Linked DNA regions of Kaistia algarum. The protein of the gene in region 2 interacts with the protein of the main gene of each other region in a pairwise test. Links are inferred from orthologs where the notes say so. Each region holds a gene or a part of one and is shown on either strand. Other genes may lie near its edges.

Region 1 (3,211 bases), 540 kb from region 2 along the record:
TTGCAGGAATGTCGCGCCCGTGACAGCCGGACACACCTCCGCCCGGGATCACCAGGCGGCAACCGAGTGCCCAAGGGTTTGGCCGGCAGGCGGGGTCTTGCGTCGGCGCGCGGCTTGCTGCACTGCATGATGTCGTTCGATCCCATGGCGTGGAGTTCAATCCGATGGCGCAGATTGCGAGGTTCCCGAACCGTCTCATTCGCGGCTATGCGGCGTTCCGCGAGCAGCGACTGCCGCAGGAAAGTTCGCGCTACCGCGTGCTTGCCGAAGCAGGACAGCGGCCGCGCACCATGATCGTCGGCTGCTGCGACAGCCGCGCCGCGCCGGAAACCATCTTCGACGCCGCGCCGGGCGAACTCTTCGTCGTGCGCAACGTCGCCAATCTGGTTCCGCCTTATGATCCGGACGGCGAGTATCACGGCACCTCGGCGGCGATCGAGTTCGGCGTCATGGGCCTCAAGGTCCAGCATATCGTCGTGCTCGGCCATGGCCGCTGCGGCGGCGTGCAGGCCTATATGGCGGCCCGCGACGGCCAGGGCGTCGGCCTCGCCTCCAGCGACTTCATCGGCAAATGGATCACGCTGATCGCTCCGGCCGAAGCGCTCGTCTGCGACGATCCGAAGGAGACGGACGACGCGCAGCGGGCACTCGAATTCGCTTCGATCCGCAAGGCCGTCGAGAATCTGCGCACCTTCCCGACGATCCGCAGCCTTGAGGAAATCGGCGAGATCGAGTTGCACGGCGCGTGGTTCGACATCTCAACCGGCGAGCTCTACCTGCTCGACGCCGAAACTGGCCGCTTCTCGATCCCCGAGACGGCCTGATCGGCGCGGAGCTGTCAGGTCTAGGCTGCGACGAAAATGGCGACCCAGACATCCAGGTCGCCATTTGTAGCCCAGCTGACGGATAGCGGTCAGCCGGTCGCGACGTCGTAGAGCAGCTTCATGTTGAGCGCGATGATGATCACCGCCGTGATTGCGGCGATCGCCGTCAGCCAGCGCGGCGCGACAAAGACGCCCATCTTGCGCTTCTCCGCCGTGAACATCACCAGCGGCACCACCGCGAAGGGCAGTTGCAGGCTCAGGATCACCTGGCTGAGGATCAGCAATTTGCCCGTGCCGCTGGCGCCATAAAGGATGGTCACCGCCGCCGCCGGCACGATGGCGATGCCACGCGTGATCAGCCGGCGCAGCCAGGGCTGCAGGCGGATATTGATGAAGCCCTCCATGACGATCTGCCCGGCCATCGTCGCCGTGACGGTCGAATTCAGGCCACAGCACAGCAGCGCGACCGCGAACAGAGTCGGCGCCAGCGCGGAGCCAAGCAGCGGGTGCAGCAGCGCATAGGCCTTGTCGAGCTCGACCACATCATGCTGGCCATGAGCGTGGAAGGCCGAGGCGGCGAGGATCAGGATCGAGGCGTTGATCGTGAGGGCGAACATGAGTGCCAGCGTCGAATCCAGCGTCGCATACCGGATCGCCTCCCGCTTGCCCGTCTCGTCTGTGGCATAGGCGCGCGTCTGCACGATGCCGGAATGCAGATAGAGATTATGCGGCATGACCGTCGCGCCGATGATGCCGAGCGCGAGATAAAGCATGTTCGGGTTCGTCAGGAGATCCGTCGTCGGCGCGAAGCCGCGGATGACGCCGCTCCAGTCCGGGCTCGCCATCAGGATCTGGATCAGGAACGACACCGCGATGACCCCGAGCAGCGTGATGACCAGCGCCTCGACCCAGCGGAAGCCCTTCGCCTGCAGATAGAGCACCAGGAAAACGTCAAAAGCCGTCAAAATGACGCCGATCTCCAGCGGAATGCCAAAGAGCAGGTTGAGGCCAATCGCCGTGCCGATCACTTCCGCCAGGTCCGTGGCGCAAATGGCGATCTCGGCGAGGATCCATAGGCAAAAGGCGACCGGCGCCGGATAGGCGTCGCGGCAGGCTTGCGCGAGATCCCGCCCCGTGGCGACGGCGAGCCGGGCGGCCAGCGCCTGCAGGATGATCGCCATAATGTTGGAGAGCAGCGCGACGAAAAGCAGCGCATAGCCGAACTGCGACCCGCCGGCGAGCGACGTCGCCCAATTGCCCGGATCCATATAGCCGACGGCGACGAGATAGCCCGGCCCCAGAAACGCCGCGGCCTTGCGCCAGCTCGGCGCACCCGGCGCGACGGCGATCGAGCCATGCACCTCGGACAGCGACGGTAGCCCCCGCGACCGACGCCAGCCACCGCCCTCGCCCGCAACCTCGTCCACGCCGCGCATCGCGCATCCTTTTTGATAATGCGAATTATTCGCATTTAGGAATGGCGGAGTGCCGATGTCAATGGCAGGCCCAAAAGGCTCGAAACGTCGCCTTGCGAATCGAATAAGCTATTGCTTATATATTGCTCATGATCGAGCCCGACATCTTCCGCGCCCTCGCCGATCCGACCCGCCGGGCCGTCTTCGAACGGCTGGCGGCGCGCGAGATGAGCGTCTCGGAACTGAAGGCCAACTTCGCCGTCTCGCAGCCGGCGATCTCGCAGCATCTGGCCGCCCTGAAAGCCGCCGGCCTGGTGCAGGAGCGACGCGACGGGCGCTTTGCCTATTACAGCATCACTCCCGATGGCCTGGCGCCGCTGACCGACTGGGTGGACCGCTATCGCCGCTTCTGGCCCGAGCGGATCGAGAAACTGAAGACCGTCCTCAAGGAGATGGACCCATGACCCAGCCAGATATGCCGGCGCCAAAGCTGGCGTCGCTCCACCTCGAATGCGATCTCGACGCGCCAATCGAGAAGGTCTGGCGCGCCTTGAGCGAGCCGGCGCTGCTGGCGCAATGGCTGCTCCCGAACGATATTGCGCCCGAGACCGGCGCGCATTTCACGCGGGCCGGCGCGGCCGATCAGGGCGGCACGATCGACTGCGAAATCCTGGAAAGCGACCCGCCGCGCCATCTGCGCTTCAGCTGGCGGGCGAGCGAGACCCGAGCCGACGGCACGCAGGACACGCTCGACACGGTCGTAACATTCGAACTGGAACCGACCGCGGATGGCCGGACGCATCTGCGCCTTGTCCATGACGGCTTCGTCGTCGCCTCTGACTACCGCTTCGACCTCCCGGCCGAAGAGCCCGAAATCGTGGTCCTCCTCCCGCCGGCCGCCATCGCGCGCCGCCGCATCCGCAAGCCCCGGCGCGCCACCTTCGCCCGTCGCTCGCTGCCTACCCTTATGCG
Region 2 (3,262 bases):
ACGGGCTGAAGCTGACTATGCCGAAGGGACTTCGACTGGCGTCCGCTATGCCGGAGACGCTCGGGCGGCTCGGATCGCTCGAAGTGCGGCTGGCCGCCACGTCACGCGAGATCAAGAAGGCGCAGAAGCTGCGCTTCAAGGTCTTCTATGAGGAATTGTCGGCGATCGCCGATATCCAGACACAGATGTCGCGCCGCGACCGCGATGCTTTCGACGCGATCTGCGACCATCTCCTCGTCATCGATCACGACACGATGACGAAGTCCGGCGAGCCGGCAATTGTGGGAACCTATCGACTGCTGCGCCAGGATGTGGCCGCGCGCTATTCCGGGTTCTACACGTCGAACGAGTTCGATGTCGGGCCTCTCGTGGCGCGCCATTCCGGCCTCAAATTCCTGGAACTCGGCCGTTCCTGCGTGCTGCCGCCCTACCGCACCAAGCGGACGGTCGAGCTGCTGTGGCACGGCATCTGGAGTTATGTCCGCAACCACGGGATGGACGTCATGGTCGGCTGCGCCTCGCTCGAAGGCACCGACCCGGATCGCCTCGCTTTGCCGCTCTCCTTCCTGCACCACCATGCCCGGGCGCCAGGCGAATGGCGCGTCGCGGCACTGCCAGGCCGACATGTGGCCATGGACCGCCTGCCGCGCGAGGCGATCGACATGAAGGCGGCGCTTCACGCGCTGCCACCGCTGATCAAGGGCTATCTGCGGATCGGCGCTTATGTCGGCGAGGGCGCCGTGATCGACCGCCAGTTCGGGACCACAGACGTCATGATCGTGCTGCCCGTCAGCGCGATCAGCGAGCGCTACGTCAATCATTACGGCGTCGACGCAACACGCTACGCCGCCTGAGGATCAGCGCGGGGGAAAGTCGCGGCCCGGCCGCGAGCGATATCCCGGCAAGGTCCAGCCGAAGGCAAGCGCGCCGGCGCGAATGGCAAACGCGATGAGCGAGCCGCCAAACGCCGCGGGCCAGAAGGGCAGGCCGGTTCGAACGGCGATGACGAAGAACGCCGCGCCGGCCAGCGTCGCCGTCACATAGATCTCCTTGCGCAGGAGCACCGACGGCTCGCCCACGACGATGTCGCGGATAATGCCGCCGAAGGATGCGGTCATGATGCCCATGACGATGGCGCCAGTCGGGCTGGCGCCCGCCTCCAGCGCCCGCGACGCGCCCATGACGCAATAGCCGGAGATGCCGATCGCGTCGGCCCAGAGCAGCAGGCGGTAGCGATATTCGATGAAGGGCGCGAGGAAATAGACCGCGACCCCCGCAGCGACGCACACGAGGACCGGCTGCGGCGAGCGGATCCAGAACACGGGCGTCTCGCCAAGGAGGACGTCGCGCAACGTGCCACCGCCAATGCCGGTGATGGCGGCGAGAAAGACGAAGCCGACGATGTCGAGTTCTTTGCGCGAGGCCGCCAGCGCCCCCGTCGCGGCGAAGACGGCAACGCCGATGATATCGAGGACCTGGAGCAGGCTGAACCCCAGGTCCATGATCCGTCAGGCGGACTGTTCGGCGTCGGATGAGGCCGGCTTTTCGGCCTTCGGCTTGGCCGGGCCCTTGGCGACACCGACCATGGCCGGCCGCAGAACGCGCTCGCCGATGACATAGCCCGGCTGCATGACCTGCACGACCGTACCCGTTGGATGCTCCTCCGTCGGGACCTCGAAGATGGCCTGATGCAGGTTCGGGTCGAATTTCTGGCCGACCGGATCGAGCTTCTTGACGCCGTGCTTCTCCAGCGAATTGTGGAGATCGCGCTCGGTCATCTCGACGCCTTCGATCAGCGTCGTCAGCGCCTCGCTGGCGCCGCGCGCATCGTCAGGAATGGCCTGGATGGCGCGCGACAGGTTGTCGCCGGCCGTCAGCATATCGCGGGCGAAGGCGGCGATGGAGTATTGGCGTGCCTCCGCGACCTGACGCTCGGTGCGGCGGCGGAGATTCTCCATCTCGGCCAAGGTGCGCAGTGCGCGATCCTTGTTCTCGGCCACTTCCGCCTCAAGAGCGGCGATGCGCGCATTCGCTTCGCCGGCGACCTCGGCTCCGGCCGGGGTGGAGACGGCCTCATTGGGCGTCTCGGAGCCGGGCGGGGACTGGGTATCGTTGGACATCGCGAAATCTCGCTTTCTATCGACGTTGTAATTTCCTGCCCGATATCAGGATTCCGGCGCCGAAAATCAAGCGCGGCGGCCTTTGTTCTAAAGGACGATGACGCCGTGATGGCGTGCTTCCGAATCGGGCTCGACATGAATCAGCACTTCCGCACCCTCGACGGCGGCCTGGAGCGCCGCCTCGATGCGGTCGCAGATCTCATGCGCCGCCACGACGGAGAGCGATCCTGGAACGACCAGATGGAACTCCACGAAGGTCGCGCGGCCGGCATGGCGCGAGCGCAGATCGTGGACTTCGAGGGCCCCTTCCGCTTCGGTCGCGATGATCGCGCGGATCTCGCGCTCCACATCGCTCGATACCGCGGCGTCCATCAACCCGCTGACCGATTCGCGAATCACCTTCCAGCCCGACCAGAGAATGTTGCCGGCGACGAGAACGGCGACGAGCGAATCGAGCGCCGCCCAGCCGGTAGCGACCACGAGGAGCAGGCCGACCAGCACGCCGAGCGAACTGATTACGTCGCTGGTCAAATGCCAGGCTTCGGCGATGAAGGCGGGGGAGCGTCGCCGGCGTCCGAAGCGGAACAGGAACATCGCCCAGGCGCCGTTGATCACCGTCGCCACGGAATTGACGGCGAGGCCCATCAGCGTGTTCTCGGGCGTGTTAGCGGTGGCATAGGAGATCCACGCCTGGCGGAAGATCAGCAGGGCGGCTACGACGATCAGGACGCCTTCAAGCACGGCCGAGAAATACTCGGCCTTGTGGTGGCCGAACTGATGGTCGCTGTCGGCCGGCTTGCGGCTGACCTGGATCGCCCAGAAAGCCGCGACCGCCGTTACCAAATTGACGATGCTCTCGAGCGCGTCGGAATAGAGCGCCACGCTGCCCGTCATCGCATAGGCGATATATTTGATGCCCATGACGACGAGTGCGATCATGATCGACGCCGAGGCGACCGCCGTGGTCCTGTCGATCCATTTCGGCATGGCCCGCCCTCCCGTCTCAAGGTGATGTCGCGGCCTTAACACCGGCAGGAAAGGGGTTCAACGCCTATCTTCGCAACTGCGAACGAGTTGCGGCAGCGCCCTTCTCTCCCCTCGCCTCAGAGCCGGCGGAGCGCGACTTCCTCGATGCGGTGATG

The links.
Region 1: the proteins of grpE (region 2) and OSH05_RS12420 interact in binary tests that used the Escherichia coli proteins (3 or more experiments, as listed by UniProt). The link is inferred for Kaistia algarum from one-to-one orthologs.

What each region holds. Positions count from the first base shown.
Region 1 is NZ_JAPKNJ010000001.1:2,583,840-2,587,050, reverse strand. What follows is about bases 88-2,984. They hold OSH05_RS12420 (Nramp family divalent metal transporter), read right to left. Parts: upstream 2,261-2,984; coding sequence 914-2,260; downstream 88-913. Other genes in these bases: OSH05_RS12410 (SRPBCC family protein), read left to right, coding at 2,700-2,984; OSH05_RS12415 (ArsR/SmtB family transcription factor), read left to right, coding at 2,389-2,703; OSH05_RS12425 (carbonic anhydrase), read left to right, coding at 174-824. Outside these bases: more of OSH05_RS12410, read left to right, coding at 2,985-3,211. UniProt on the Escherichia coli protein: H(+)-stimulated, divalent metal cation uptake system. Involved in manganese and iron uptake. Can also transport cadmium, cobalt, zinc and to a lesser extent nickel and copper. Involved in response to reactive oxygen.
Region 2 is NZ_JAPKNJ010000001.1:2,044,229-2,047,490, forward strand. Bases 315-3,262 are described here. They hold grpE (nucleotide exchange factor GrpE), read right to left. Parts: upstream 2,121-3,262; coding sequence 1,509-2,120; downstream 315-1,508. Other genes in these bases: OSH05_RS09900 (GNAT family N-acetyltransferase), read left to right, coding at 315-854; OSH05_RS09905 (trimeric intracellular cation channel family protein), read right to left, coding at 858-1,502; OSH05_RS09915 (cation diffusion facilitator family transporter), read right to left, coding at 2,208-3,107; coaA (type I pantothenate kinase), read right to left, coding at 3,224-3,262. Also shown: more of OSH05_RS09900, read left to right, coding at 1-314. UniProt on the Escherichia coli protein: Participates actively in the response to hyperosmotic and heat shock by preventing the aggregation of stress-denatured proteins, in association with DnaK and GrpE. It is the nucleotide exchange factor for DnaK and may function as a thermosensor.